DNA from 3 places in the Geobacillus sp. JS12 genome. Region 1 is predicted to be linked to each of the others. Evidence: predicted binding sites of a transcription regulator. Region 1 holds the regulator's gene; each other region holds the start of a gene.

Region 1 (9,932 bases):
ATTGGGAATTGATACATCGAATATGCCGCTTGGCATTGCGTTGGTAGATGGTGATGTCGTGAAAGGGGAATTCATCACCAATGTGAAAAAAGACCATTCATCCCGGGCGATGCCAGCCATTGAGTTGTTGCTTCGACGATGTGACGTTGCTCCAAAAGATCTCGATTTAATCGTTGTAGCGAAAGGGCCGGGGTCGTATACCGGGGTGCGGATCGGCGTGACGATTGCGAAAACGCTTGCCTGGTCGCTCGGTATTCCGATCGCCGGAGTGTCGAGCCTTGAGGTGCTCGCCGCCAATGGCCGTTATTTTCCTGGGGTGATCGTTCCGCTGTTTGACGCACGGCGCGGACAAATTTACACGGGGCTTTATCGCTACGAAGGCGGTGCGCTCCGCTGCCTTGAGGAGGATCGGATTGTGGCGGCGGATGAGTGGGCGCGTCGGTTGAGCGAGCGGGAAGAGGATGTATTGTTCATTGGTGCGGATGCACCGCTATATCGTGATTTGTTTCGAAGTCATTTAGGCGAACGGGTTCACGTGGCTCCGTCGTCTTTGGCGTTGCCGCGTCCGAGCGAGTTGGTGATGCTAGGCAAACAAAAAGAGCGCGAGAACGCCCATGTGTTTGTGCCGAACTACCTCCGCCTTGCCGAGGCGGAGGCGAAATGGCTCGCGAAACAAAAAGGGGAACAGAACGATGGGGATCAATGTTCAATTTCGGCCAATGACCATTCATGACATTGATGAAGTCGTGCAAGTCGAGCGGGCATCGTTTACTTCGCCTTGGAGCCGTGAATCGTTTTACAACGAGCTCATGTACAACCGCTACGCCAAATATATCGTCATGGTGTACAACGGGCGGATCATCGGGTATGGTGGGATGTGGCTTGTCATCGATGAGGCGCATGTGACGAATGTAGCCGTGTTGCCGCAGTTTCGTGGGCAAAAGCTTGGTGAAGCGCTCATGCGGCGCTTGATGGACATGGCCAGGCAGCACGGGGCGGCGACGATGACGCTTGAGGTGCGCGTGTCCAATCATGTTGCCCAGTCGCTGTACCGAAAGCTAGGGTTTCGCAACGGAGGCATTCGCAAACGGTATTATCCGGATAACTTTGAAGACGCGTTAGTCATGTGGGTGAAGCTGAGATGAATGAGGACGTATATGTATTAGGCATTGAAACGAGCTGCGATGAAACGGCGGCAGCAGTCGTGAAAAACGGAAGAGAGGTTTTATCGAATGTAGTGGCGTCGCAAATGGAAAGCCATCGGCGGTTTGGCGGCGTCGTGCCGGAAATTGCTTCCCGCCATCATGTGGAGCAAATTACGCTCGTTATTGAAGAAGCGATGCAGCAGGCCGGCGTATCGTTTGCGGGCCTTGATGCGGTGGCGGTGACGGCCGGACCGGGGCTTGTCGGAGCGCTTCTTGTCGGGGTCAACGCGGCGAAAGCGTTAGCGTTTGCCCATGGATTGCCGCTTATTGGGGTGCATCATATCGCCGGTCATATTTACGCCAATCAATTAGTGGCTGAAATGAAGTTTCCGCTGTTGGCGCTCGTCGTTTCCGGTGGTCATACGGAACTCGTGTTCATGAAGGAGCATGGGAATTTTGCGGTGATCGGTGAAACGCGCGATGACGCTGCCGGTGAGGCGTATGACAAGGTGGCGCGGGCTTTAGGCCTTCCGTACCCAGGAGGACCGCACATCGACCGGCTGGCTCATGAGGGAGAGCCAGTGATTGATTTGCCGCGAGCGTGGCTTGAGGAAGGTTCGTATGATTTCAGCTTCAGCGGCTTAAAATCGGCGGTTCTCAATGCGCTCCACAACGCGAAGCAGCGCGGCGAGGAGATCGATCCGAGACAGATGGCCGCGAGCTTTCAGGCCAGCGTCGTCGATGTGCTGGTGACGAAAACGGTGCAGGCCGCCAAAGAATACCGCGTACGGCAAGTGCTGCTCGCCGGGGGGGTGGCGGCCAACCGCGGGCTGCGGGCTGCACTGCAGGATAAAATGAAAGAGCTCCCCGATGTGGAGCTTGTCATCCCGCCGTTATCGCTATGCACCGATAATGCTGCGATGATTGCCGTTGCGGGAACAGTGTTATATCAACAAGGAAAGCGGGCTGATTTGGCGCTCAACGCCAATCCAAGCTTGCCGCTTGTCTAGGCAGTTGGCTGAAACGCGAAAGACACCGAAGGGCGATCCGTTTGCGGCAGGCAAACGGATCGTCCTTTTTGTTTTCATGTGAAAAAAGTTTGTGTATATTTTTATCCACAAATCTGTGGACAATGTGGAAAAAGCGGTAAAACATGATCAACATAAGAAAAACAATACACAGCGATTTTTGTGCAAAAGGAAGATGTTTTTTGTGGATAATGTGGAAAAGTTGGTGAATAACTTATATTCCATGGTGGAAATTGTGGATTCTTTTGTGGATAATGTGACTAACTAAAGAACAACCCGCCGAAACTAGAGGCGGGTTGTCGGTTATAGTGAAGTATAAAGCTGTTCCCATTCGGCCAATAACGTTTCGACTCGCTGCTTCCGCTCGTCGTTTTCTTGCGTCAATCGTTGCATCGTCTCATAGTCGCCGTAAACGGATGGATCACAAAGTTTTTGCTCGATCTCAGCGATTTGTGCTTCAAGCGCTGCAATCTCGGCTTCGATTTCATCCAAGCGGCGTTGGCGCTGGCGCCGTCGTTTTTTTTCCTCTTTTTCTTGCTCGTATGTCGTTTTGGCAGAATCACTTGCCGTTTCTGTCGGGCGGACGTTCAGGAGCGCCAATTCGCGCATTTCTTCTTTTTTGGCGATGTAGTAATCATAGTCGCCTAAGTATTCCGTTAGGCCTCCGCTGGAAAGTTCAAACACCTTTGTTGCGATTCGGTTGATGAAATAGCGGTCGTGGGAAACGAACAAAATCGTTCCCGGGTAGTCGATGAGCGCTTGCTCGAGCACTTCTTTGCTGTCAAGGTCGAGATGGTTTGTCGGTTCGTCCAAAAGAAGGACATTTGCTTTTTGCAGCATCAGCTTGGCGAGCGAAAGGCGTGCTTTCTCCCCGCCGCTTAAAGCGGAGACCGGTTTTAAAACGTCATCGCCGGAAAACAGGAAGTTGCCGAGCACGGTGCGAATTTCTTTTTCCGTCTTTTCGGGGTAGGCGTCCCACAGCTCGTCAAGCACCCGTTTGTTCGATGACAAATCAGCTTGGTCTTGATCGTAATAGCCGATTTGGACGTTTGCGCCGTAGCGGAGCTCTCCTGTTTGGATAGGGAGTTTTCGGGCGATCGCCTTCAGCAATGTCGACTTGCCGATGCCGTTCGGCCCGACTAGGGCGACGCTTTCGCCGCGCGTGATGCGGAAGCTGATTTGGCGGATGATGGGTGCACCGTCGTCATAGCCAACGGCTATGTCTTCAGCGGTGAGCACTTCATAGCCGCTCGGTCGATCGATCGAGAACGAAAAGGAGGCTGATTTTTCATCGCCGACAGGCCGTTCGAGCCGTTCTATTTTTTCCAGTTGCTTTCGCCGGCTTTGCGCCCGTTTGGCCGTCGAGGCACGTGCGATGTTGCGCTGGATGAAGTCTTGGAGTCGGGCGATTTCTTCTTGCTGTTTCTCGTACCGTCTTAACTCTTGTTCGTATTGCTCGGCCCGCAACTCCAAATAGCGGCTGTAGTTGCCGGCATAGTGTTTGAGCGTGGCATTCGACAGTTCGTATACGTCGGTGACGATTTTGTCTAAAAAGTAGCGGTCGTGGGAAACAACCAGGACGGCACCGGGATAGGCTTGCAAGTACTGCTCCAGCCAGGCGAGCGTCTCAAGATCCAAATGGTTCGTCGGCTCGTCCAAAATCAATAAATCCGGCTTGGACAACAGCAATTTCCCAAGGGCAAGCCGCGTCCGCTGTCCGCCGCTTAACGACGAGACCGGCGTAGTTTTATAATCATATGAGGAAAACTGCAGCCCGTGCAAAACGGAGCGGATGTCGGCTTCGTATTGGTAGCCGCCTTGTTCTTTGTATTGTTCTTGCAGCTCGTCATACATTTTCAGCGTTTTTTCATAGCGAGCGGGATCGGCGAGTACGTCCGGGTCGCCGAGTTGCATGCTGAGTTCGGCGAGCTGTTTTTCGAGTCCGAGAAGCGGGGTGAATACCTCAAGCATTTCGTCCCAAATGGAACGCGGCGAGTCGAGCCCGCTGTTTTGCGCCAAATAGCCGATTTTGATATGGTTTGGTTTGATGATTTTGCCGCTGTCGAAAGAGAGTTCACCGGCGATGATTTTCAACAATGTCGATTTTCCCGCTCCGTTGCGGCCGACAAGGGCAATTCGGTCGCGGGACTGTATTTCTAGTTTTATATTCGATAAAATAAGGTCAGCGCCGAAATATTTCGTGAGCCCGTGCACTTGCAAAATGATCATGTCCGTCACCTCGCGAATAGTTTAACGCAAGTCGCGAAAACGGTCAAAGACGAATGATGAAAAATCGTGTATAGTGTATAAATGGAGGAGATTGTATTGTCATCGTTCACTCATTTCAATGAACAAGGGCGCGCGAAAATGGTTGATATTACGCACAAAGAAGATACTGTGCGAGTGGCTGTGGCGCAAACGAGCGTGACTGTCAGCCGGGAAATTTACGAAAAAATGACGAGCAATGCGATCGAGAAAGGGGATGTGCTCGCCGTCGCTCAAGTGGCGGGGGTGATGGCGGCGAAGAAGACAGCTGACCTTATTCCAATGTGTCACCCGCTTATGTTAAAGGGTGTGGACATTGCTTTTGCTTGGGAAAACGATGGAGAAGCGCATAAGCTCGTCATCACGGCAACGGTGAAAACGAAAGGGAGCACAGGAGTGGAAATGGAAGCGCTGACGGCCGCTTCGGTCTGTGCGTTGACAGTGTACGATATGTGCAAGGCGCTTGATAAAGGAATGGTCATCGGTCCGACGTATTTGGTCGAAAAAACGGGCGGGAAGTCTGGCCATTACCGACGGAAAACCGATTAGCTAGGGGATGAGATCATGAGCAACGAACAACCGAAAATTCCGCAGGCAACCGCCAAACGGCTGCCGCTTTACTATCGGTTTTTGAAAAACTTGCACGCTTCCGGCAAGCAACGCGTCTCCTCTGCCGAGTTGAGCGAGGCGGTGAAAGTCGATCCGGCGACGATCCGCCGTGATTTCTCCTATTTTGGCGCGCTTGGCAAAAAGGGATACGGGTATAATGTCCATTATTTGTTGTCGTTTTTCCGCCGGACGCTTGAAGAGGATGAGGTGACCGAAGTCGCCTTGTTTGGCGTCGGCAATTTAGGCACCGCCTTTTTAAACTATAATTTTTCGAAAAACAACAATACGAAAATCGTGATGGCGTTTGATGTCGATGAGCGGAAAGTAGGGACGACAGTCGGCGGGGTGCCGGTCTATCATCTCGATGAGTTGGAGGAGCGGCTTCACGAAAACATCCCGGTCGCCATTTTAACCGTGCCGGCCGCCGCGGCTCAAGCGCTGACCGACCGCCTTGTCGCGCAAGGAATTAAAGGCATTTTAAACTTTACTCCGGCGCGGTTGAACGTGCCGAACCATATTCGCGTCCATCATATCGATTTAGCCATTGAGCTGCAGTCGCTCGTCTATTTTTTGAAAAACTATCCATCGCCATCGTAAAAAGGAGAGAACAACACATGAAATATTTGTTGCTCGTTGCTGTGATTTTGTTGCTGTTTGGCACGAAAAAGCTGCCGGAATTAGGGCGGTCGTTCGGCCAGTCGCTTCGCGAGTTTAAAGACGCCACAAAAGGGCTCGCTGATGACGAAGAAACGAAAAACGACCGATGACAAGGCAGGATGGAGAAACAATGAATGACAAAGAAATGTCGGTGTATGAGCATCTGGGTGAACTGCGAAAACGGCTCATCATCGTGCTCATCTTTTTTGCTGCGGCGCTTGTCGTTAGTTTCTTTTTTGTCGATGATGTCATTTTGTATTTGCAGCGAACGGCCGAGGCGAAGCATTTGACCATGAACGCCTTCCGCCTCACCGATCCGATTAAAGTGTATTTTCAGTTTGCCTTTGTCATCGCGGCTGTGCTATCGGCTCCGGTGCTGTTGTATCAAATTTGGGCGTTTGTCAGCCCCGGTCTGTATGAAAAAGAGCGGAAAGTGACGTTAAGCTATATCCCGGCGTCGATCGTTCTTTTTTTAGCAGGCGTCAGCTTCGCTTATTTCGTCTTGTTTCCGTTTGTCGTTCGATTTATGAGCCAGCTGGCTGACCAACTAGGGGTTCAACAAATGATCGGCATTAATGAATATTTTCAGTTTTTGCTTCAGCTCGTGCTGCCGTTTGGCATCGTGTTTCAGCTGCCGATCGTCGTGTTGTTTTTCACCCGCTTAGGGCTTATTACGCCGCAGCTTCTTGTTCGCATCCGCAAGTATGCGTATTTGGCGCTGCTTATTTTAGCGGCGGTCATTACGCCGCCGGATGTGCTGTCGCAAGTGATCGTCATGATTCCGCTCACCATTTTGTATGAAGGAAGCATTTGGGTGGCGCGCATCGGCTATCGGAAAGCGCAGCGAGCAGCCGAGGAGGAAGGCAATGAGTGAGGCGGGAGGAAAAACATGAAGAGGAAAGCGAGCAAGGCCGGGCCAAACGAAGGGGCTGTCTCAAAAGCCACAAAACAGGACTTTGAGGCCGGCCTCTTGTTTTTTGTTTCCATTTTCACAATATGATCGCCGTCATGAGATTGATGTTCTGGTCCCTTCCCGTCCGAATCACGGGAAGGGGTCAGCGTTTTGAGGCGAAAAGAAGGCGAAGGGCGGTGCCGAAATCAAAGGCAGCGAGCGCCGCTAAAGCGATGGTGGAGACGTTCCAAACCGTTTCATGAGCACTTTCGATGGCCAAATACGTAAACATTGAGCCTAAGACGAAATACAGAAGCGAAAACAGCCGAGGATTTCGCATCATAGCCAAACCCTCCAAACGGCGAGCGGCAGCTCGGACTGGCGCATCATGTTCTCAATTTTGTCGGCCAACAGCGTCTGCATGGCGACGACGAACGTATTCATGGAGACATGGGCGAAAATCGGCACGAAAATGCGTCCGGTTTTCGCGTATAAAAACGCGAATACCATCCCCATGGATGTGTACAGAAGCAAATGTTCCGGCTCCATATGGACAATGGCAAACAAAAGCGAACTGACAAGCGCCGCCAACCAAAAGTTGTATTTTTCATAAAGCGAGCCGAAAATGATTTTGCGAAAGATGATCTCCTCCAAAATCGGGCCGATGATGGAGGTGACGACGATAAGCAGCGGCGTCAGGCGGATGATATCGATGATTTGCCTTGTATTTTCCGACCCTGGTTTGATGCCGAGCAGCCGCCATTCGATGTTGGCGGCGATGCTTTGCGCCGTGAGCGCCAAAAAGACGCCCAAGACCGCCCACATCCACGAGGAACCAAGCGGCAGCCGCCGCATCATTCGTTCGTTGCGGTCACCGCGGAGCAGCCATAGGACAATGACAAAAGCGAGCAGGAAACTAATGATCGCCCAATACCCGGAAGCCAGTTTGGCGGCTTCGAGGCGGCTTTCCGTTCCTTGGCCGACGCCGAGGGCGCGAAGAAGCGGCACGCCGACAAAGGCGGACAGCTGCATGACGATATACGTGATGATGACGTACCAGTGGTTGCGTTTCAAACCCTCTACCCCTTTTATTTCAAATTATATCCGTATTGTAGCACATGTATAGCGAAAATAGTAAGAAAACTGCATCCTCGCATCCCACTTCACCGCCGCAAAAAAATGAATCGGAGCCGTTTATCAGTCCGAGGAATGTGAAATAATGAAAACGGGCTCCGCGCGGATGGGGAGTAGAGGCAAAACAACCGGCTCCTTTTGCTCTTTCTTCTTTAGGAGAGAAAAACCGTTATTTTTTTGCATTTCCTACTTGCAAAACGGAAAGAAGTTCATTAATATTATAAGTGTGTTAGCACTCAATAGTGACGAGTGCTAATAAGAACGGCGAAAACTATCGTTAAGGAGGTTGTTTCCCGTGTTGAAGCCATTAGGCGATCGCATTGTCATTGAAGTCGTGGAAACAGAAGAAAAAACGGCTAGCGGCATCGTTCTGCCGGATACGGCGAAAGAAAAACCGCAAGAAGGCCGCGTTGTTGCTGTCGGTGCAGGCCGCGTGCTCGATAACGGCCAACGCATCGCGCCGGAAGTCGAAGTCGGCGACCGCATCATCTTCTCGAAATATGCGGGCACAGAAGTGAAATACGACGGCAAAGAATACTTAATCTTGCGCGAAAGCGATATTTTGGCTGTCATCCGCTAATATATGCGTTCATCACATAAACATTCCGAAAACATACTGGGTATTGAATCGGATACTTAACTTGTGGCACGCAGTCCAACAATTTCATAAGGAGGTAACGGGGTATGGCAAAGGAAATTAAGTTCAGCGAAGAAGCGCGCCGTGCGATGTTGCGCGGGGTGGACAAACTCGCAGACGCAGTGAAAGTCACATTAGGTCCGAAAGGCCGCAACGTCGTATTGGAGAAAAAATTCGGTTCTCCGCTCATCACGAATGACGGGGTAACAATCGCGAAAGAAATCGAACTCGAAGACCCGTTTGAAAACATGGGCGCGAAACTGGTCGCTGAAGTCGCCAGCAAAACGAACGACATCGCTGGGGACGGGACGACAACGGCTACCGTATTGGCTCAAGCGATGATCCGTGAAGGATTGAAAAACGTGGCAGCTGGCGCCAATCCGATGGGCATCCGCCGCGGGATTGAAAAAGCGGTAGCGGTAGCGGTTGAAGAATTAAAAGCCATCTCCAAACCGATCAAAGGAAAAGAATCGATCGCCCAAGTGGCTGCGATCTCGGCTGCTGACGAAGAAGTCGGCCAATTGATCGCTGAAGCGATGGAACGCGTCGGCAATGACGGCGTCATCACGCTTGAAGAATCGAAAGGCTTCACGACGGAACTCGACGTTGTCGAAGGGATGCAATTCGACCGCGGTTACGTTTCGCCGTACATGATTACGGATACAGAAAAAATGGAAGCCGTTCTCGAAAATCCGTACATCTTGATTACGGACAAGAAGGTATCGAGCATCCAAGAACTGTTGCCTGTTCTTGAGCAAGTCGTGCAACAAGGCCGTCCGCTTTTGATCATTGCGGAAGATGTTGAAGGCGAAGCACTCGCGACGCTTGTTGTCAACAAATTGCGCGGCACGTTCAATGCGGTAGCTGTCAAAGCGCCTGGCTTCGGTGACCGCCGCAAAGCGATGCTCGAAGACATCGCGATTTTAACGGGCGGTGAAGTCATCTCCGAAGAGCTCGGCCGCGAACTGAAATCGACAACGATCGCTTCGCTCGGCCGTGCGTCGAAAGTTGTTGTTACGAAAGAAACGACGACGATCGTCGAAGGCGCTGGCGATTCGGATCGCATCAAAGCGCGCATCAACCAAATCCGTGCGCAGCTTGAAGAAACGACTTCGGAATTCGACCGCGAAAAACTGCAAGAACGCTTGGCGAAACTCGCTGGCGGCGTAGCGGTCATCAAAGTGGGCGCAGCGACAGAAACGGAATTGAAAGAACGCAAACTGCGCATTGAAGATGCGCTCAACTCGACTCGTGCTGCGGTTGAAGAAGGCATTGTCGCTGGCGGTGGCACGGCGTTGATGAACGTCTACAGCAAAGTTGCGGCCATCGAAGCGGAAGGCGATGAAGCAACCGGCGTGAAAATCGTCTTGCGCGCGATCGAAGAACCGGTTCGTCAAATCGCGCAAAACGCTGGTCTGGAAGGCTCGATCATCGTTGAGCGCCTGAAAAACGAAAAACCGGGCATTGGCTTCAACGCGGCAACAGGCGAATGGGTCGACATGATCGAAGCTGGCATCGTGGACCCGACGAAAGTCACTCGTTCGGCGCTGCAAAACGCTGCATCT
Region 2 (9,932 bases), 550 kb from region 1:
TACACTACATAGTGTAACTCTTTTCCAAAATCGCTGTCCATATGGTAAACTATACAGCGATGGAAAAAGAAAAGGGGTTTGTGCAACCATGGTGATCATTGAACAGGAACAGTTGGCCGGCGTGCCGGTTCTTCACGTTGTCAAGCCGGAAAAGCGGGGCGAACGGCTGCCGCTGATTTTCTTTATCCACGGCTTTACGAGCGCCAAAGAACATAATTTGCATTTCGGCTACTTGCTTGCGGAGGCGGGCTACCGCGCTGTGCTTCCCGACGCGCTGTTTCACGGCGAGCGGGACGAAGGCTTGAGCGAACGAAAATTGCAGCTGTCGTTTTGGGACATTGTCGTGCGCACGATCACCGAAATCGAGGAGATGAAAAACGACCTTGTCAGCCACGGATTGGCGGATCCTGAACGGATCGGGCTCGCTGGGACATCGATGGGCGGCATCGTCACGTTTGGCGCGCTCGCTGTGTATCCATGGGTGAAGGCGGCGGTGGCGCTTATGGGCTGCCCGAACTACAGCGCCTTTTTTGACGCGATGATGGAAGAAGCGAAACGGCGTCAGATTGACATCCCGATGCCGCCGACGCTGCTTGCGCTCGAAAAAGAAAAGCTCGCCCGCTACGATTTATCCAAGCAGCCGGAAACACTCGCCGGGCGGCCGTTGTTCATCTGGCACGGGAAAGCCGACCAAGTCGTCCCGTATGCTTATACATATGAGTTTTACAAGCAAATTAAACCACTTTATGAAGGAAACGAAGACCGGCTGCAATTCATCGCCGACCCGCACGCCGGCCATAAAGTGACGCGTGAAGCGTTTTTGGAGACGGTGCGCTGGTTTCGTGAGCATGTGTAAGCAAAATCGGCAATGAGGAAACGAACATGTTTGTGGTCAGCTAAAGCGTGCTTCACAAGAGGGAATCCGCCTTTTAAACAAAAAAGGCGGATTTTTCGTTTGAGCACATTTTTATTCAAATGAATATTTGAATATAAGGGGGAGATATGCTATTCTATATTCAAATGAATATTTGAATATTGACAAGGAGCGAGAAGGAATGCACCGTCATGATGTGTGCGACGTTTACTGTTATGACGAAGAGAAGGTCGAGCGGGTTCAGCGGCGGCTTCGTGATGAAAACATTGCCGCGATCGTGCCGTTTTTCAAGGCGCTTGCCGACGAAAATCGGGCGAAGATCGTGTATGCGCTGTGCAGTGAGGGAGAGCTGTGCGTTTGCGATCTGGCCAACGTGATCGGGGCGACGGTGGCGACGACATCGCATCATTTGCGCATCTTGTATAAGCAAGGAATTGTGCAGTATCGAAAAGATGGGAAACTTGCCTTTTATTCTCTTGATGATGATCATATTCGCGAGCTGCTGCTTGTCGCGCTCGCCCATCGGAAAGAGGGGGACGGCCGTGGGGAATGAACAAACATTGGATCGGCTTGAGGCCAAAACATACCGCGTGCAAGGACTGACGTGCACAAACTGCGCAGCTAAGTTTGAGCAAAACGTGAAATCCTTGCCCGGCGTGAAAGAGGCGAAAGTGAATTTCGGAGCCGCCAAGCTCACCGTTTGGGGCGAGGCGACGATTGATGAACTTGAGCAGGCGGGAGCGTTTGAACGCCTGAAAATTCGTGAAGAACGCGAGCGCACCATCCGGCGGGAGCCGTTTTGGAAGCGAAAAGAAAATCGAAATGTCTTCGCCTCTGTGGCACTGCTTCTGTTTGGCGTTGCGGCGGATGCGGCAGACAAGGGGATGCTGGCGGTCGCTATGTATTTGGCGGCGATCGTGATCGGCGGCTACTCACTGTTTTGGACGGGGCTCCGGAATTTGGTCCGCTGGCAGTTTGATATGAAAACATTAATGACGATCGCTATTCTCGGTGCGGCGGCGATCGGCGAATGGCAAGAGGGAGCAGTCGTTGTCATTTTATTTGCCATCAGCGAAGCGCTCGAGAGCTACTCGATGGATCGAGCACGGCGGTCGATCGCCTCGTTGATGGAGATGGCGCCCGTTGAAGCGATCATTCGTCGCGGCACGGAGGAAATGACCGTGCCGGTCGAAGACGTTCGCGTCGGGGATGTCATGATCGTCAAGCCGGGTGGAAAAATCGCTTTGGACGGCATCGTCATAAGCGGCGCCTCGACAGTGAATGAAGCGGCGATCACCGGCGAAAGTCTGCCGGTGGAAAAAGCAGTGGGAGACGCAGTGTTTGCCGGGACGCTGAATGGAGAAGGATTCCTCGAAGTTAAAGTAACGAAGCGGGCGGACGAGACGACATTGGCGAAAATGATTGATCTTGTGGAAGAGGCGCAAGCGGAGCGGGCTCCGATGCAAGCGTTTGTCGACCGGTTTGCCCGCTATTATACGCCGTTTGTGATCGTGACCGCGCTTCTGATCGCTCTTGTGCCGCCGCTCGTGATGGGCGGGGAGTGGCTTGATTGGATTTACCGCGGTCTTGCCGTTCTTGTCATCGGCTGCCCGTGCGCGCTCGTCATCTCCACCCCGGTGGCGATTGTGACGGCCATCGGAAACGCGGCTCGGCGCGGCGTGCTCATCAAAGGCGGGGTATATCTCGAACAAATCGGCCGGCTGCGGGCGATTGCCTTTGATAAAACCGGGACGTTGACGGAAGGGAGACCAGCCGTGACCGATGTCGTCGTGTATGAAGGGAGCCGTGAACAACTGCTGGCGGTGGCGGCGGCGATCGAAAAACGATCGCAGCATCCACTCGCTTCAGCCATCGTCCGCCAAGCGGAAGAGGAGGGAGCGCCGTTTCTTGGCGCGCCAGTTGATGCGTTTCAGTCGTTGACCGGAAAAGGAGTCAAGGCCGCTGTCGGAAACGAAACGTATTATATCGGCAGCCCGGCCTTGTTCACCCGCTTGATCGGGGAGTGGCCGGATGAAGTGGAACAACAAATCGCTGTTTTCCGCAGCGAAGGAAAAACGGTGATGGCCGTTGGCACCGCCGATCGGCTGTTGGGTCTTATCGCCGCGGCCGATCCACTGCGGCCGTCCGCATCGGAAACGGTCGCCGCGCTGCGGCGCCTTGGAGTGGCGGAAGTGGTGATGGTGACGGGCGACCACGAGCAAACCGCACAGGCCATCGGTCGTCAAGCGGGTGTATCTGATATTCGCGCCGAGCTCCTTCCGGAACAGAAGCTGGCGGCGATCCGCGAGCTGAAAGAACGTTGCGGCATGACCGCCATGGTCGGCGACGGGGTGAATGACGCCCCTGCCTTGGCCGCGGCCGATATTGGTGTGGCGATGGGCGGGGCGGGGACGGATGCCGCCTTGGAAACAGCCGATGTTGTGCTCATGGCCGATGATTTGCGCCAGTTGCCGTACACCGTCCACCTTGGGCGCCGAACGCTTGCCGTCATCCGGCAAAACATCGCCGTCGCCTTAGGACTCAAAGCGTTGGCGCTCGCCGCCGCCGTCCCGGGCTGGCTCACCCTTTGGCTCGCGGTGTTCGCCGATATGGGCGCGACGCTGCTCGTGACATTCAACAGCATGCGCCTGCTGCGGGTGAAAGAATGAGACGGGGCTGCGGGCAGCGAGGAAAGGACTGCTTCGGCGCCTCTCTCAACTTCGAAGGAGTGCATTGGTCTTCCCTCATGAAAGGCGTGGAAAATATGGGTGCTTTCTGACGATGAGAGACGGTATAATGAAAGAGGAAAATGCCAACCGCTGATTAGGTCGAACGTTTGGGATGGCAGTTGTTAAACGTTTTGGCCTGTTCAGGAAAATCATGGGGAAGAGGGGGCGGCATGAAGGGATCTCGAGAAGAAGAGAGGCATGAAACACAACGGATAGAAGAGGTTCAACGGGTGGACGACCGGGTGTTTTCGCCGACCGAAGAGTTGGATCGGATCGCTGCGGGAGGGGCGATGAAGCGGGAAGCCCTCGATTGGCGAGGATTTCCCCGGTGGATTCAATATGTCGGATGCATCGCCTTGGCCTTTTTTGTCATCGTTCCTTTGATGGCATGGTTGTGGAACGTGTTGCTTGAATAGCCGATCAAATGCCAACCTTAGAATTGGAGCAAGAAAGACACGGAATCATGTCCACTTCCGTGTCTTTTTCTTGTACTGTTTCATTCGTCTTCCATCCCTAACGCGTACAAATAGTGGCGCAAGCTTTCTTCGACACATGCGGCGATCAATTGAATGAACGGAGTGACCTCGCCTTCGACGCTCGCTTTTTCCAGCGTTTCGTAATACTTCCGGCGCTGCTCTGGATTTGCTTTCACAATAGCGGGCGGATAGCCATGCTGCATTAAAATGAAATTCATCATTAAGCGGGCAGTTCGTCCATTTCCGTCAGCAAATGGATGAATGGATACGAGCTGAAAATGGAAACGAGCCGCCAGTTCGATTGGATGAAGAGCATATTGATTCGTTTCATACCAAGAAAACAATCGATTCATTTCATCTTGTACATGCAAAAAGTGAGGGGGGGTGTACGAGCTGCCGGAAATGCGCACATTGTATGTTCGATATTTCCCGGCATTTTCATTGTCAATGCTCTTTAATACTAAATAATGGACCTGTTTCAACACGTGCTCGGTCAAATGTTCTTTGTTTGCGACTAACTCTTCAATAAAGTCAATCGCCTCCGCATGGTTAATCGCTTCCAAATGTTCCTTGAGTCGTTTTCCACCAATGGTAATCCCTTCTTCTACGACTAGCTTTGTTTCTAACAAGGTTAACGTATTGCCTTCGATGGCGTTAGAATGGTATGTCCATTCGATCCGAAATGATTCCCGCAAGTTTTTCACCAACCCTGGAGGCAAAGGGCGCAACGCATCCAACCGTTGTTTCAGCTCGTCGATTTTAGCAAACATCGCTCTCACCTCTTGGTATATGATTCGCGGCCTCGATTCGTTTTTCCTTTAAATAGCCAAGCGATGGCTCTCGTTTTTTCTATACGATACAAAAATAAAGGGCGGGGAGTGTTCAGCAGTTGCAGGACAATGAAACAACCGTCCGCCCAACACGGGCGAACGGCGAAAAGGGATGGAAAAGTGGACCGTTTCAGGAAAAATGCCCAAGCTGCCGGAGCGCTTCTTCGCTCATTCGCTCCGGCGTCCATGGCGGGTTCCATGTCACTTGGACGCGCACGTCGCGGATGCCGTCGATTTGCTCGAGCGCCCGTTTGACGCCGCCGGCGATCGAGTCGTGAAGCGGGCAGCCCGGGGTCGTGAGCGTCATCAGGACATTGATATGCCCATCTTCGATTTTTAAGTCATAAATCAACCCTAAATCGACGACGTTAATGCCGAGCTCCGGATCAAGGACCGTTTTCAGCTGTTGAATGGCAAGTTTGCGGACATCCATCGTTCTTTTCCTCCTCATTCGCTTATTTTCGGAAGACCGTTAAAATCGTTCCGGCAAAGGCAACGCTTAATCCAGCCAACAGCACTTGAGTGATGGCGAACAGCGGCACGCTCGCGACAGCAAGCGCCACAGCCGCCAGCGCGAGGGCGAAAAGCCATAGGCGGCATTGGACGGTGACGGCTCGCTCATTCATCATTTGCCTTAACGTCGGCACGTGTTGTTGGCCGACTTTTTCGCTGTAGCGATGCGTCCACCATAAAAACGGCACGATTTTGAGCAAATAGCCGATGATGCTAAACAGGATCCAGCCAACAATGAATAGATAAACAATGATGCCAAGCAGCCGTCCGCTGCCGACAACGATGGCGGCAAAGGCGGCAACGTGCAGCCCGAGGCCGATGACGATGGCCGAAAGAGAAAAGCGGAACGGGCGGTCAAGCGTTTTTTTCATCCGCTTTTGCAAAATGGCGCGGATATGCCAGGCGAAAACAACGAATCCGCTCATGAGCAAGGCTGCACCGGCTATAAGCCATGCGTGGCTTCGCAAGAATAAGCTGGCGAACGCCACCGCAATCCCGCTGATGTACAGCGCATAGACGTAACGCGCCGGCCGCAGCGAAAAGCCGTGGGCGAGCGAGAACATCGGCGCCATTTTGTACGAAAAGCCTATGATGAGCAGTGTGAACCAGCCGCACAGCCCGAACAGCACATGCAAGCCGAACACCACTTCATGACTGTTAGCGCCTTTGGCGGCGAAAAAGTGAAACGCCAAGAGCCCCCCGGCGGCCGCCGTCAGCAGCAAAAACAACAGTGACGTGGCGACAAAGAGCGTCATGATATTTTTCGTTTCTTGTTTTCTTAACGTCATCGCCATTTGCCAGACGAATAGGATGATGCCAAGCAAAAGCAACAAGCTGGGAAGAAACGCCCGGTTTGGCGCCGCCGCCAGGCTTACGGCAAATGCGACAATTCCGGCCGCTGTCACTGCAAATTGCCAAAAGCCGAGCCGCTCGCTCCAAATCGGCGTCAAAAAGGCGACCGGAACGAGCTGATACATCGCCCCCATGGCCGTCATCAACGCAAAGCCAAGCAACGCCAGGTGGGCCGCCGCCCAGACGAACGGCAACCGGAACGCGCCGCTGCTAAGTGAGGGAATCGCTCCAAGCAACATAAGCTGCGACGCGGCGAACGCCAACACGGCGAACATGATAAACGAGAACGGAAGACGGACGTCTGTTTCTGTCCCCGTGCGAGTAGGAAACACGTTGCTCATCCTTTCGTAATGCGGATTTCAAAACTGCCGTCTTCGCGTGCGACCGTCTCGTGCCGGTAGCCGAGCTCATCAAGCTGCTCGTACAAAAACATCGGGCGGCGGTCGTTAATGATCGTCAGCGTCTCCCCAGGATTCAGCTTCGCGAGGGCGGCTAGCGTCCGCATCATCGGTTGCAGCGGCTCGAGTCCGCGGTTATCGAGGATCATCGGTCATCCCCCTGCTTCACAAACGTTACTTTCCAATGTTTTTTTTCGATTTGTTCCACTTCATACGTAAATCCTTTCGCTTTCATAATCGGAAACAACGGCAGCGGCTTGAACGGGGCGTGCAAAATGAACGTATCGCCCGGTTTGAGTGGCTTAATGGCGTTCATAATTTTTTCAAAAGGTTCCCGCTTCTGCCGCAAATCTTCGCGCACATCGAGTTCAATCGTCACACCCATGCGCTTTCCCTCCTTTTTGACTATCATGATAATCATTTTCACTGCGGAATGTTGTGATATAGCTCACATCTTTCGGCCGAAACATGACATATTCCACTTTGGAAAAAAGGTTTCGTCTTCGTTTGAAAGGGCGGAATAGCATGTTTCAGAAAGATGGGCTTGCCCAAGTGTTTGAAAGGAAACCCCATCAGCTCCATTGCGCATCCCGACCGGTGCCGGACGATGGGGAAAAAGGAGTTAGAAAAAGATTTCTTGTTCGAGCCCTTCGCGGTCAATCAAATAAAAGCCGTGTTCGTCGACGTCAATCAGCCCTTTCCGTTTCAGCTGGCTCAACGTGCGGCTCACCGTTTCCCGGGCGGTGCCGATCATGTTGGCCAGCTCGCGGTTCGTCACATGGGCGGTGAGCCGATGCCATTTCCCTTGCTTGACGGCGTTCGTGCGCGTCAACCGCAACAAAAGCAGCACGATTTGTTCGTACGTATTATGGAGCACTTGCGCCTCAAGCCGGTTTTGCAAGTCGACGATTTTTTCGCCCATGACGCGGAACAGTTTTATGCAAAGTTCAGGGCTCGCCATCAGCACTTGTTCGAAATCGTGGATCGGGATCGCGATCAATGTCGCTTCCTCGACCACTTCGGCGTGGGCCGGATAGGTGCCTTTTAAGAAAAAGCCGGCATGCGGAAACATTTCTCCCGTCTGCAAAATCGAGATGATTTGTTCTTTTCCGCTTATATGGAAGTTCATCGATCCGTTCGCCCCAACATGCGGCCGGGGCGGCAAACGACCAACAGTTTTCTCAAATCGATTCTCATTTTCACTATTGTGATCAGCTTCACCGTCCTGCTTGTCGGCGGGTATTGGATTTTTAAAGAAATGGCGCCAAGGCCGAAGGAAGTGCGCAGTGAAGATGGCCAAGTGTTGATGACGAAAGAAACGATCATCGGCGGGCAGGCCGTCTTCCAAAAATACGGGCTGATGGATTACGGAACCGTGCTTGGACACGGGTCGTATATGGGGCCGGACTATACGGCGGAAGCGTTGAAAATTTATACGGAAGGCATGCAAGATTACAAAGCAAAAGAGCGGTATCACAAACCGTTTGCCGATTTAACCGCCGATGAGAAAACGATCATCCGCGAACAAGTCATCAAGGAAATGCGAAAAAACCGCTACAACCCGGTTACGGATGTTCTCGTCCTGACGGATGCGCAAGTATACGGGTTGGAAAAAGTGCGCGACTACTACCGCGATGTCTTCACCAATGGCGACGGCTGGGGATTGAAAAAAGGATTGATCAAAGAAAGCGACATGCCAAAATCGAACCGTGCCTGGGTGGCGGATGGCGACCAAATCAAGCAAATTGCCGACTTTTTCTTCTGGACCGCCTGGCTGTCCAGCACGCCAAGACTTGGAGACAAGATCACATACACCAACAACTGGCCGGACTATGAAGACGCCGGCAATACGATGTCGTTCTCGGCTGTCTGGTGGAGCGGCGCGAGCGTCACGATTTTGATTTTGTTCATCGGGATTATTTTGTACGTGTTCCACCGCTATCAGTTAAGCATGCAAGAAGCGTATGCTGAAGGGAAGTTTCCGGTCATCGACTTGCGGCGGCAGCCGCTTACTCCGTCGCAAGTGAAAGCGGGCAAATATTTCGTTGTCGTCGCCGCGCTCTTTTTCGTGCAAGCGATGTTTGGGGCGCTGCTCGCCCACTACTATACGGAACCGGACAGCTTCTTTGGCATCAAATGGATCCATGACCTGTTGCCGTTTAACATCGCCAAAGGATATCATTTGCAGCTGGCGATTTTCTGGATTGCCACTGCTTGGCTTGGCATGGGGATTTTCGTTGCTCCGCTTGTCGGCGGGCAAGAGCCGAAAAAGCAAGGGCTGCTCGTCGATCTGCTCTTCTGGGCGCTTGTCGTGCTTGTCGGCGGCAGCATGATCGGCCAATGGCTAGGCGTCAACGGCTACTTAGGGAACGAATGGTTTCTGTTTGGCCATCAAGGTTGGGAATACATTGAGCTCGGCCGCGTTTGGCAAATCATTTTAGTCGTGGGCATGCTGCTTTGGCTGTTCATCGTCTTCCGCGGCGTCAAACGAGGGCTGAAGCAAGAAAGCGACAAAGGCGGGCTCATTCACTTGCTGTTTTACTCAGCCATCGCCGTTCCGTTCTTTTACATCTTCGCGTTCTTTATCGAACCGGATACGAACTTTACGATGGCTGACTTTTGGCGCTGGTGGATCATCCACTTATGGGTCGAAGGCATTTTCGAAGTGTTCGCCGTTGTCGTCATCGGGTTTTTGCTCGTCCAGCTGCGGCTCGTGACGAAAAAATCGACGGTCCGGGCTCTCTACTTCCAATTTACGATTTTATTGGGCAGCGGTGTGATCGGCATCGGCCACCACTATTACTACAACGGTTCACCGGAAATCTGGATCGCCCTTGGCGCCGTGTTCTCGGCGCTCGAAGTGATTCCGCTCACGCTCCTTATTTTGGAAGCGTACGAGCAATACAAAATGATGCGCGACGGCGGAGTCAACTTCCCGTATAAAGCAACATTCTGGTTTTTGATCTCCACAGCGATCTGGAACTTGGTCGGCGCCGGGGTGTTCGGCTTTCTCATCAATTTGCCGGCGGTCAGCTACTTTGAACATGGGCAATTCTTAACGCCGACCCACGGCCATGCGGCGATGATGGGCGTGTATGGCATGTTTGCGATCGCCGTGCTCCTTTACTCGCTGCGCAACATCGTCAAACCGGAAGCATGGAACGACAAATGGCTGAAATTCTCTTGCTGGATGCTGAACATCGGCCTGGCTGGCATGGTTCTCATCACGCTTCTCCCGGTGGGGGTGCTGCAAATCAAAG
Region 3 (9,932 bases), 570 kb from region 1:
AGCCGACGACTTGCCAGACGTTCATTCGCTTGACCCCTCATCGTCATCAAGAAGCCACACTTCGACCTCATCGCCAACCGCAAACCCTCTCGTTCCGCCCGACAGCACCATCAAGGCGTTCGCAAAGGCAAGCGAGGTGACGATGTTCGACTTGTCCATGCCGACCGGTTTGACGATGAGACGACCATCGATCGCCTCGACCCGGCTGCGAACGAAGCGGGTGAACGGATTCGGCTTCGGAAAATCGGCGCCAAGGGTGGCTTTCGCTTTTTTCAAATACGGCTTGGCCGAAAACAGCCGCGTGCGCACGACCGGGCGGACAAACAGCTCATACCCGACGTAGCACGCCGACGGGTTGCCGGATAAGCCGAACAGCAGCTTGCCGTCCCGTTCCGCAACGGTCGTCACGCTTCCCGGGCGCATGGCGATTTTGTTAAACAACACGTTCGCTCCGAGCCGCTTGTAAATGGCGGGCAAATAATCGAAATCCCCGACCGAAACGCCGCCGGTCGTAATGAGCATGTCCACTTGATCGAGCGCCTGGCGCACAGCGTGAAAACACGCATCGAGGTCGTCGGCGAGCTGGCCGAAATAAATCGGCTCGGCGCCGCTTTTGAACACCTGCGCCTCGATCATGTAGGCGTTGCTGTTGCGAATTTTCCCCGGCACGAGCGGCTCGGAGACGTCGAGCAGTTCGCTGCCGGTCGCAAAAATGCCAATCCGGGGCTTTTTCGCCACCTTCACTTCGGCGTAGCCGAACGTCGCCAAGAGCGCCGCCACCCCGGGATTGATGCGCGTCCCTTTTTCGACAAGCTGCTGTCCCTTTTTGGCGTCTTCTCCTTGAAACGAGATGTTGTCGCCGGGACGGAACGGGCGTTTAATGGCCATATACGTTTTTCCATCCCGCTCGTACTGTTTAGCGAGCTCGAGCATGACGACCGCATCGCACCCCTCCGGAATTTGTGCCCCGGTCATCAAGCGCACCGCTTGAAACGGGCCGACGGGCCGCTTCGCCACTTGCCCGGCGCCGATCGTTTCGATCACTTCAAACTCGACCGGACGATCCAGCCCCGCTCCTTCCGAGTCGGCGGCGCGAATGGCAAATCCGTCATACGGCGAGCGGTCAAACGGCGGCACGTCATGATCGGCGCGCAAATCTTCCGCCAAATAGCGGCCATACGACTGGCGAAGCGGCACGATCTCCTCTTCTCCTCTCCCAGCGTAACGCATCACCCGGGTGATGGCTTCCGCTACGGGAATGGGGGTTCGTCTTTCGACCAACGGTGTTCTCCCCTTTCTTTCCCTCATTCACTTCACTAAGCCCATTTTATCGTTTTATCACAATGATTTCCAATCTTGCAGCTGCTTAATGGTTTTGTCCAATTTTTCATCAACGACGCTGGCATCATCAATATGTTGCAAAATCATCTTTTTCTTCCTCCCAGCGGCTTGCCTTGGCCAGCAGCCACATGCTGACTCCTCCTCTTTTTTCGGCCGTTCACATCTTCTATGCAGCACATTCACAATTTATAGGCTCTTCACCACAACATGTACTTGACAAGCAATACGGTTTCCTGCACAAAGATGTGCAAAAATCACTGATTTGTTGATTTTCCCTCACAAGCGTAAATAGAGTATGTTCAGAAAAAATCAAGTACCACTTTTGGTGAAGAGCCAATTTATATCGTCCGTTTTATTGTACAGGAAAGAAGGGAGCCACTGTTGTGATGTTCATCACATTTCCTTAGTTGTCCACTTTTTCGTTTGTGTGAGATGTGTCACAACGTTGGCGTCCAAAACAAGGTATGCTGAAGCTGTAACGATTTGGTGATGGAGGGATCCGAAATGGAACAGCAGTTTACCGAACAATCGTTGATTGGTGATATTGTCACGGTCTTTCCGAAAGCAGCGGATTTGTTTAAAGCGCGGCGGATTGATTTTTGTTGCGGCGGGCAGCGCCCGTTAAAAGAGGCCATCGAAGAGCGCGGACTGGACGGCGAAGCGCTCCTTCGCGAGCTGAACACCCTTTACGCGGAGGCGCAAAACAAGCCGTCCGGAAACTGGAGTGAAGCTCCGCTAGCCGACTTGGTCGAGCATATCATCAACACGCACCACCGCTATTTGAACGAGGAGCTGCCGCAGCTCAGCCCGTATGTCACGAAAGTGTTGCGCGTGCACGGCATGCATCACCCGCATCTTTCCCGGGTGCATAAACTGTTCCATGAGTTAAAAACGGAGCTTGAGCAACACTTGATTAAGGAGGAAACGGGCGCATTCCCACTCATTTTGCAATTCGCCGACAACCCGTCGCCGGAAAACCGGGAGGCGGTCGAGCAGGCCGTTCGCGAACTCGTCCATGAGCATGACGCCGCTGGCGATCTCATCAAAGACATTCGCGACATCACCAACGACTTCACCCCGCCGGAAGACGCATGCGGCACGTACCGGCTCGTCTACAGCCGGCTCGCGGCGCTTGAAGACGATTTGTTCACCCACATCCATTTGGAAAACAACATCCTCTTCCCGCGCGTGTTGGCGGCGGTGAAGAATTAAAGGAAGAAAGACGCCGATTCGCACTTCCGAAAACATAAACCAAAAACGGGATCGCTTCTTCTACGGAAAGAGCGCTCCCGTTTTTTTCACCCTCCAATATACGACATTTCAATTTTCGGCCGTTGTTTCGCCGTTTCGGCTGTCCGTTCTTCCGAATAGCGGTCCGTCCGCCGGTTCCAGACGGCTGTAATGAGCGCCTTCAGCTCCTCTTTCCCTGCCCCGGCGCGCAGTTTTTCTTTCAAAGACACACCTTTCGAGGCAAAGAGGCACGTATACAGCTTGCCGTCGGCGGAAATGCGCGCCCTCGTGCAGCTTTGGCAAAACGCTTCGGTCACGGAGGCGATAAAGCCGACTTCCACGTCCGTGCCCACGTAGCGGTAGCGGCTCGCCACCTCGCCGAAGTACTCGTGTTCGATCGGCTCGAGCGGGTGCATGGCGTTGATTTGCTCGTACATCTCTTTTTTCGTCACGACATGGGAGTAATCCCAGCCGTTCGTCGTGCCGACATCCATAAATTCAATCAAGCGGAGCGGAATGCCCAAGTCTTTAAAGTAAGCCGCCATCGGCACGATTTGCGAGTCGTTCCATCCTTTTTTGACGACCATGTTCACTTTCACGCCGAGCCCCGCCGCCAGGGCGGCTTCGATGCCTTTTAACACCGGGGTGACGCCGACGCCAATGCCGTTCATTTTTCGGAAAATGTCATCATCCAACGCATCCAAACTGACGTTGACGCGCTTCAACCCGGCCGCTTTCAGCCGTTTCGCCCATTTCACCAAATGGATGCCGTTTGTCGTAAGGGCAACGTCCCGCAAGCCGGGAATCATGGACAACCGCTCAATAAGCACATCCAAATCGCGCCGAAGCAGCGGCTCGCCGCCGGTCAGGCGGATTTTTTCAACGCCAAGCTCGACAAAGCATTCCGCCAACAGCGCCATTTCGTCAACGGTTAACAGCTGGTCTTCCGCCAGAAAGCGAAAATTCGGCCCGAACACCTCCGCCGGCATGCAGTAGACGCAGCGAAAATTGCATTGGTCGATGACCGACAGCCGCAAATCGCGCAACGGGCGGGACAGGCGGTCGGCGATCGTCACCCGGTCGCGCTCTTCCATGGCGCTCCCTCCTTTCCATATCATGGCCGCGTGATGTTCCAACGGCCTGCTCCTTATCGCTGCCAACGGCCTAGTTTCGCCGCACAAGACAATAAACTAAACGACAATCCAATCGTGACCGCCACCCATGCCCACGCCAACTCCATCCGCCCCGACTCCATCGCCATATAGACGGCGGTCGGGATCGTTTGCGTTTTGCCTGGGATGTTGCCGGCAAACATGAGCGTTGCGCCGAACTCCCCGAGGCTTCTGGCAAACGACAGCACCGCTCCGGACAACAAAGCGTTTCTAGCCAACGGCAGTGAAATATGCCAAAACACTTGGCGCTCGTTCGCCCCGTCGATGCGCGCCGCTCCTTCAATGGCGGGGTCGACGGCCTCCAGCCCCGCTTTGGCCGCCTGATACATGAGCGGAAACGACACGACAACCGCCGCGATCACCGCTGCGCCGGGCGTAAACAATATCGTTGTGTGAAACCACCTTTCCACCAGCTGTCCGATTAGGCTATGACGCCCAAACAAGACAACGAGCAAAAACCCGACGACCGACGGCGGCAATACAAGCGGCAGCATAAACACCGTCTCCACCACTGTCTTGCCGCGAAACCGGCGGCGCGCCATCCGTCTCGCCGCCGCTGTCCCGAGGATCGCGACGATCACGCCGGCAAGAAGCGATACGTTTATCGATAACCAAACGGGTGACCAAAATTCCGCCATGAATCAACCCTTCTCTGCTACATCTCCATCTCACTATACGAAAATGAGCAGCCATATGCTGTGATACTGCTCACATTGATTGTATCATATATGCGCAGAAATCCGATTTAGAAAAATTTGTGACAACCCGCACAAAAAGGGGCAACTGATGATTTTTTTCACTTTCTCCCGCTGTGATGTTTTTTACAATAGAAGTAGTCGAACAAATGGAGGTGTCGACAATGCACGGTGAGAGCCGCACTGCCATGAATCGTGATTTCTCCCGCTTGCGTTCGTTGCTGCAGTCGTCAAAAAAAGTGATTCCACTTCGCAAGCAACTCCTTTTTGTTCCAAGAAGGGATGCCGGCCAATGAGCTGTACTTGATTCTTTCCGGCAAAGTGCAAGTGAGCAAAATTTGTCCGGACGGAAAAGAAATGTGCTTCCGCATTTGCGGAAGCGGGGAAATCGTTGGTGAATTGACGCTGTTTACGAACGATGCACGCTACTTGTTGACGGCCAAGGTAATAGAGCCAGGCGAAGCGGCAGTCATAAACAAAGAGGAACTGGAACAGCAGCTGCTGATCAATCCGCCCCTTACCCTTGAATATATGCGCTGGATCAGCAAGCATGCCCGGCGGACGCAGACGAAGTTTCGCGACTTAATTATGAACGGCAAAAAAGGGGCGCTTTATTCAACGCTCATCCGCCTTTGCAACAGTTATGGCGTCCCGCTTGAGGACGGAAGCATTTTTATTGATGTCACATTGAAAAACCAAGATTTAGCCAACTTTTGCGGCACGACGCGCGAAAGCGTCAATCGGATGCTCAACGCCTTAAAACAGGAAGGGATTATCTCGATGAAGCGGGGGAAAATTACGGTTCATGATTTAAACTATTTGAAAGCGGAAATCCAATGTGAAGATTGCCCGGCGGATATTTGCTGCATTGAGTGAGCAAAACGCCAAGGACAACAAAACGGATCGAGCCGTCTCAGGACACTGATGAAAAAAGCGCCCGGCCGGCCGTTGTTCTCGGCACGCCGGACGCTCTTTTTTTCTTGTCGGTTGTGATGCGAATCACTTCTGTTTCTTTTCACCGCCGTATAATGCGTTTTCCCTTTGTCAATTTCAATGTCAGTGATTTGCGCCGTCATTTCGACGCGGACATCATGCAGACCGATCCGCTCCATTTTCAACGGCACCGGTGCTTGGTTCACTCCTTTATGCGCCGCTAACATGTTCGCAGCAGACTGTTGCGTAGTTGCCGCTGTTCCGTTTTTATTTTCCGCCTTTGCCTCTCCTCCTCCCCCGTTGCTGCATGCGGCCAGAAGCGAAGCGGCTAACGCGACGGACAATAACGAAGACATCCTTTGTTTCATCGTTCTCCCCCCTTAGATAAGAAACGCTGTTGGGCGCACACATTTCTTCCGCCCCGTCTGCGGCAAACAACTTGTTTTCTCACCCACTCGCCCGTATCTCCTGCCTCATAAACAACCAATACGCGATCGCAAAGCAGATGAGAGTGGCGGCAATGAGCGCGGTCGCCTGCGGCCAAATGAGCAGCAAACTTTGCGAAAATGGCAAGGGGCCGCAACAGCGCCGGCCGTTTGCTCCACCGTGACGATCCCTAGCGTTCGGACGTCCGGCGAAAGCAAGGCGGTTGTTGATTCATTGAACAAGTAGCTCGGCGACAATCTCATGAGGCCAAGCACCAACTCTTGACGGCCGACCGCCTGCTCGACGGACGTAATGGCGTCAGACTGCAAAAACGGTTTCGCAAACACTTCCACAATCATCGAGTAGAAGAGATTGAAAAACAGCCAAACGGCCATCGACGACAACGCGGATGTCGCCGCCTGGCGGAAGACGACGGAAAACAAAATGCCGAGATTCAGCCAAAAGGCGATATACACAAGACATAACAACAAAAAGCATATGATGCGGGCAAATTCCTCGAACGTGGGTGGAATGCCCAAGATCAAAATGCCCAATGCCGTCACAAGCAGACCGAGAGAGAAAAACAACACAGCGTTCAACAAAAGACCCGCGACAAACTTGCCATTGATCACATAATCGCGCGGAATCGGCTGGGCCATGAGCCGGCTTAACGTCCCCCGATTCCGCTCCGAATTGATGGCGTCAAATCCAAGAGCGATGCCGAGCAGCGGCCCGAGAAAGCTGACAAACGTCAGAAACGAAGGCAACGTTCCGTCCGAGACGGTGAACAGTTTCAGAAACAAGTAGGCGCCTTTCGCGATTTCTTTCGCTTCGTCCGAAGAATCTAACGCGTCGCGAATCGCCGTCATCGCTGTGTACAGCGACCCGAAGCAAGTAAGCAAGATGAGGGCGATTAAAATGATCATGCGCCAACTCGTCAAATAATCGGCCAGTTCTTTTTTGACCATGGCCGAAAAGGCGCTGTTTGCCCCTCTTGCCCGTTTCTTCTCATCCGGCGCACCCGCCTTCAGCCGTTCGCTCCATCTTTTCACATATGAAAAAACATCGTTTGCCCATCGCCCTTCGTTACTCGCCCTCATGTCCATCCCTCCCTTCAAAATAGCGGTGATAAATCTCATCAAGTCCAAAATCCCGCCGGCTGAGATGGAACAGCGAAGATCCGGCTTCGATGATCGTCTGGCTGATGGCGGCGCTCACATCGGTTTGGCAATATACATCCAATCCGTTTTCCGTGCGTTCAACCTTGTTGACGCCCGGAATCGCTTCAATTTTTGCCATCAAACGGTCATCGAGCGGCGAGGCGGCGACGTGAATGACGTACGCATCTTGCAAAAAAAGTTGTTGCGCCAGGCGCTCGATATTCCCTTCGGCCAACAACCGGCCGCCCACGAACAAGCCGACCCGGTCGCAAATTTGCTGCACATGGTGCAATTGGTGGGACGACAAAAGAACGGTAATGCCTTCATTGCGGCTCAATTCGCGAATGAGCTGCAAAAATTCACGCACTCCTTCCGGGTCAATGCCTAATGTCGGCTCATCCAAAATGATCACTTCCGGCCGTTTCATCAACACATCGGCCAAACCGAGCCGCTGCCGCATCCCACGTGAATATGTTCCCGCTTTTTTATGGGCGGCATCGGTCAACTTCACCTTCTCAAGCAGCTCCCACGCCCGCTTTTCCGCCTCGGCGCGGGGAATGCCGTTTAACGCCGCCGTATACAACAAGTTCTCCAAGCCTGTCATGTGATGGTAAAAGCCGACATCATCCGGCAAGTACCCGACTTTCCGTTTCACCTCAATCGGGTTTCGCACCGGATCGATCCCGCATACCCTCACCGAACCGGACGTCGGTTCGGTGAGCCCGAGCATCATCAAAATCGTCGTCGTTTTCCCCGCCCCGTTCGGGCCAAGGAGGCCAAAAATTTCCCCTTTTTGAATCGAAAGCGTCAAATGGTCAACGGCTCGGTGGTCGCCATACGTTTTGCACAAATTGTCAAGCTCGATGACGGCGGGTGCTGCCATGCTTACCTCCTCCCGTATGTTTTGATCAAATAGTACAGCCCTCCAGCCACCCCTGCAATGATCAACAGGGCGACAATCCCCAAAGCGTTGACGTTTTGACAGAGACGCGGAACGCCGCCTCCGCCGACGTTTCCGCCGTTTGCGCCTGGAAGTTGACGACATAATCCCCAGCGATCGCTTCATCCGACGCTTTCACTTTCGCCTTAACTGTTTTGGAATCGCCCGGGTTCAGCTGGGCGATCGTGCTTTGATCGAATTCCACTTCCCAATCAGGCGGAGCGTCAGCCGTCATATTGATGTTCAAAAGCGGGGCGCTTCCGGTGTTTTTGACGACAAGATCGATCACCCGTTCATGCCCGCCGTCACATCGGTGCTTAAGTTTCCTGACGGCGTCGTCAGTTTGAGCGCATACGTGCCCGTAATGACCGCTTCTAACGTCAGCTCAGCCGACGTATCGCTCGTTTGCGCTTTGATCGGGATTTTGTACGTGCCCGCTTTCACATTTTCCGGCGGTTTGATCTCTATGGTAATGTCTCTTGATTCGTTCGGCTCGAGTTTCACCGACGTAACGGAATTGCCTTCCGATTTGAACGTGACTTGCCATCCTTTTTCCGCCGCCGAACTTAACGCGTAATTTTGCGTCTTGGCGGTTCGGTTTTTCAGCGTGACATCATACGTGAAGCTCGAATCCGCGTGCCCCTCGAGGTTCGTTTGTTCCGACGTCAGTTCCGTTTTAAACGATCCTTGTTCCGTCACGCGGACAAGCAAGGGCAATTTGGAGACGCCGCTTTCCCCTTTCGCGACAAGGGAAAAACGATAATCCCTTTGTCGGCATCCAGCGGCACCGTCACTTCCAACGTGACCTCTTCTTCTTTTCCGCCTCGGACGGACAGCTGCTCAATCGTTCTCCCCTCAGCGGTCATCGAAGTCGACCATTCTTTCGGCAGGTGGTCAAACGAGAAGGTGACGTTTTCAATGTTGGAACCGTTGTTGATGACATTGACCGTATAGTCGATTGTTTCCCCCGGCGTCACGGAAAGCCCGGTGTATGGCGTGAAGAGAACAACACCGCTTGCCGCCGCTGCCGGGCGGATCGGAAGAAGAAGCGAAAAGAGTGTCAAGATCATGGCGAACATCATGATGACCCTGCTTCGCACGACGTTCACTCCCTCCTTCTGTTTTCACTTCGTATACGCCAGAAATGGATCAATGGATTTGTTTTGCAGGAGAAAAATGAAATTGTAGAATAGATGCAGTAGGGGCAACAATTCCATCAAGCATGTGTCGGGAGGTGGGCAAGATGGAAGATCGACGGGAAGACATGGAACTGCTCGAGAAGATCGCCGAAGGCTCGCGCGCCGCCTTTGACCGTTTTTACGAAAAATACGCTCCGATGGTCTATCATATCGCTCTTCGAATCGTCGGCAACGAGGTGGAGGCGGAAGATGTCAGCCACGATGTGTTTCTCGAAATCTTGCAAAAACCGCACCAATTTGATCCGAAGCGGGGAAGCGTTCAAGCCTTTCTTGCCGTGAAAACGAAAAGCCGGTCGCTCGACCGCCTGCGCAAGAAACGGGATTTGCTAGTGAGCCGCCTTGAGGAAGCGGCTTTAAAAGAAAAGGGGGCGGAATTCTACTTTCTCCGCCAACTGGAACAACAAGTCATCCTCGATGCGTTAACCCATCTCCCCGAGGAGCAGCGGCAAGCGATCATTCACTTTTACTTTCACGGGGAAACCCAGCGGGAAATCGCCGCCGCGATGAACAAACCGTTAGGCTCCGTCAAGTCGCTCATCCGCTACGGCTTGCGCAATTTGCGGAAACAAAAAGAGTTGTTCCACTGGATGGAGGCTGGCAGAGGTGAAGAACAGCATGAAGCATAGCCATATTTCGGAAGCAAAAATCGTGGACTGGCTGTTAGGGATGCTGTCAGAACAAGAAAAAGAAGACGTGTCCAACCATCTTAAGTACTGCCTTGAATGCCAACGCCTGCTTGAAGCGTGGAAAGACATTGGGCTTAAAGAGGCAGCCCAATATGAAGCACCGCCCCTTTCTCACAAAGAGCGAATTTGGGCCCAAGCGGAAGCGCAAAG

What was found. The regulator Rex, encoded in region 1, represses fermentation and respiration genes when NADH is low (regulators of the CRP and FNR family bind a similar motif). The targets are predictions, from matches to a motif close to TTGTGAAATATTTCACAA.
Region 2: A0V43_RS01175 (DUF2249 domain-containing protein) is a predicted target of Rex. The motif match lies at 7,109-7,126, and genes of this name have one in related genera.
Region 3: ric (iron-sulfur cluster repair di-iron protein) is a predicted target of Rex. The motif match lies at 1,767-1,784, and genes of this name have one in related genera.

The regions. Positions count from the first base shown of each region.
Region 1 covers NZ_CP014749.1:3,386,128-3,396,059, forward strand. The annotation lists gene tsaB (tRNA (adenosine(37)-N6)-threonylcarbamoyltransferase complex dimerization subunit type 1 TsaB) at 1-733, shown strand, start outside; gene rimI (ribosomal protein S18-alanine N-acetyltransferase) at 693-1,145, shown strand; gene tsaD (tRNA (adenosine(37)-N6)-threonylcarbamoyltransferase complex transferase subunit TsaD) at 1,142-2,155, shown strand; gene A0V43_RS16710 (ABC-F family ATP-binding cassette domain-containing protein) at 2,477-4,402, opposite strand; gene moaC (cyclic pyranopterin monophosphate synthase MoaC) at 4,499-4,987, shown strand; gene A0V43_RS16720 (redox-sensing transcriptional repressor Rex) at 5,003-5,644, shown strand; gene tatA (twin-arginine translocase TatA/TatE family subunit) at 5,662-5,814, shown strand; gene tatC (twin-arginine translocase subunit TatC) at 5,835-6,578, shown strand; gene A0V43_RS16735 (YdiK family protein) at 6,760-6,939, opposite strand; gene A0V43_RS16740 (CPBP family intramembrane glutamic endopeptidase) at 6,936-7,670, opposite strand; gene groES (co-chaperone GroES) at 8,026-8,310, shown strand; gene groL (chaperonin GroEL) at 8,415-9,932, shown strand, end outside.
Region 2 covers NZ_CP014749.1:212,680-222,611, forward strand. The annotation lists gene A0V43_RS01135 (alpha/beta fold hydrolase) at 89-856, shown strand; gene A0V43_RS01140 (ArsR/SmtB family transcription factor) at 1,056-1,427, shown strand; gene A0V43_RS01145 (heavy metal translocating P-type ATPase) at 1,417-3,543, shown strand; gene A0V43_RS01150 (hypothetical protein) at 3,774-4,019, shown strand; gene A0V43_RS01155 (Fic family protein) at 4,100-4,849, opposite strand; gene A0V43_RS01160 (metal-sulfur cluster assembly factor) at 5,040-5,342, opposite strand; gene A0V43_RS01165 (membrane protein) at 5,365-6,615, opposite strand; gene A0V43_RS01170 (DUF2249 domain-containing protein) at 6,612-6,821, opposite strand; gene A0V43_RS01175 (DUF2249 domain-containing protein) at 6,818-7,057, opposite strand; partial or broken gene A0V43_RS01180 (Crp/Fnr family transcriptional regulator) at 7,295-7,789, opposite strand; gene A0V43_RS01185 (nitric-oxide reductase large subunit) at 7,790-9,932, shown strand, end outside.
Region 3 covers NZ_CP014749.1:237,408-247,339, reverse strand. The annotation lists gene mobB (molybdopterin-guanine dinucleotide biosynthesis protein B) at 1-25, opposite strand, end outside; gene A0V43_RS01315 (molybdopterin molybdotransferase MoeA) at 22-1,281, opposite strand; gene ric (iron-sulfur cluster repair di-iron protein) at 1,846-2,553, shown strand; gene moaA (GTP 3',8-cyclase MoaA) at 2,640-3,665, opposite strand; gene modB (molybdate ABC transporter permease subunit) at 3,719-4,381, opposite strand; partial or broken gene A0V43_RS01295 (Crp/Fnr family transcriptional regulator) at 4,603-5,314, shown strand; gene A0V43_RS20090 (hypothetical protein) at 5,254-5,739, opposite strand; partial or broken gene A0V43_RS01285 (ABC transporter permease) at 5,819-6,897, opposite strand; gene A0V43_RS01280 (ABC transporter ATP-binding protein) at 6,884-7,840, opposite strand; partial or broken gene A0V43_RS20855 (NEW3 domain-containing protein) at 7,843-9,006, opposite strand; gene A0V43_RS01270 (sigma-70 family RNA polymerase sigma factor) at 9,141-9,722, shown strand; gene A0V43_RS01265 (anti-sigma factor) at 9,712-9,932, shown strand, end outside.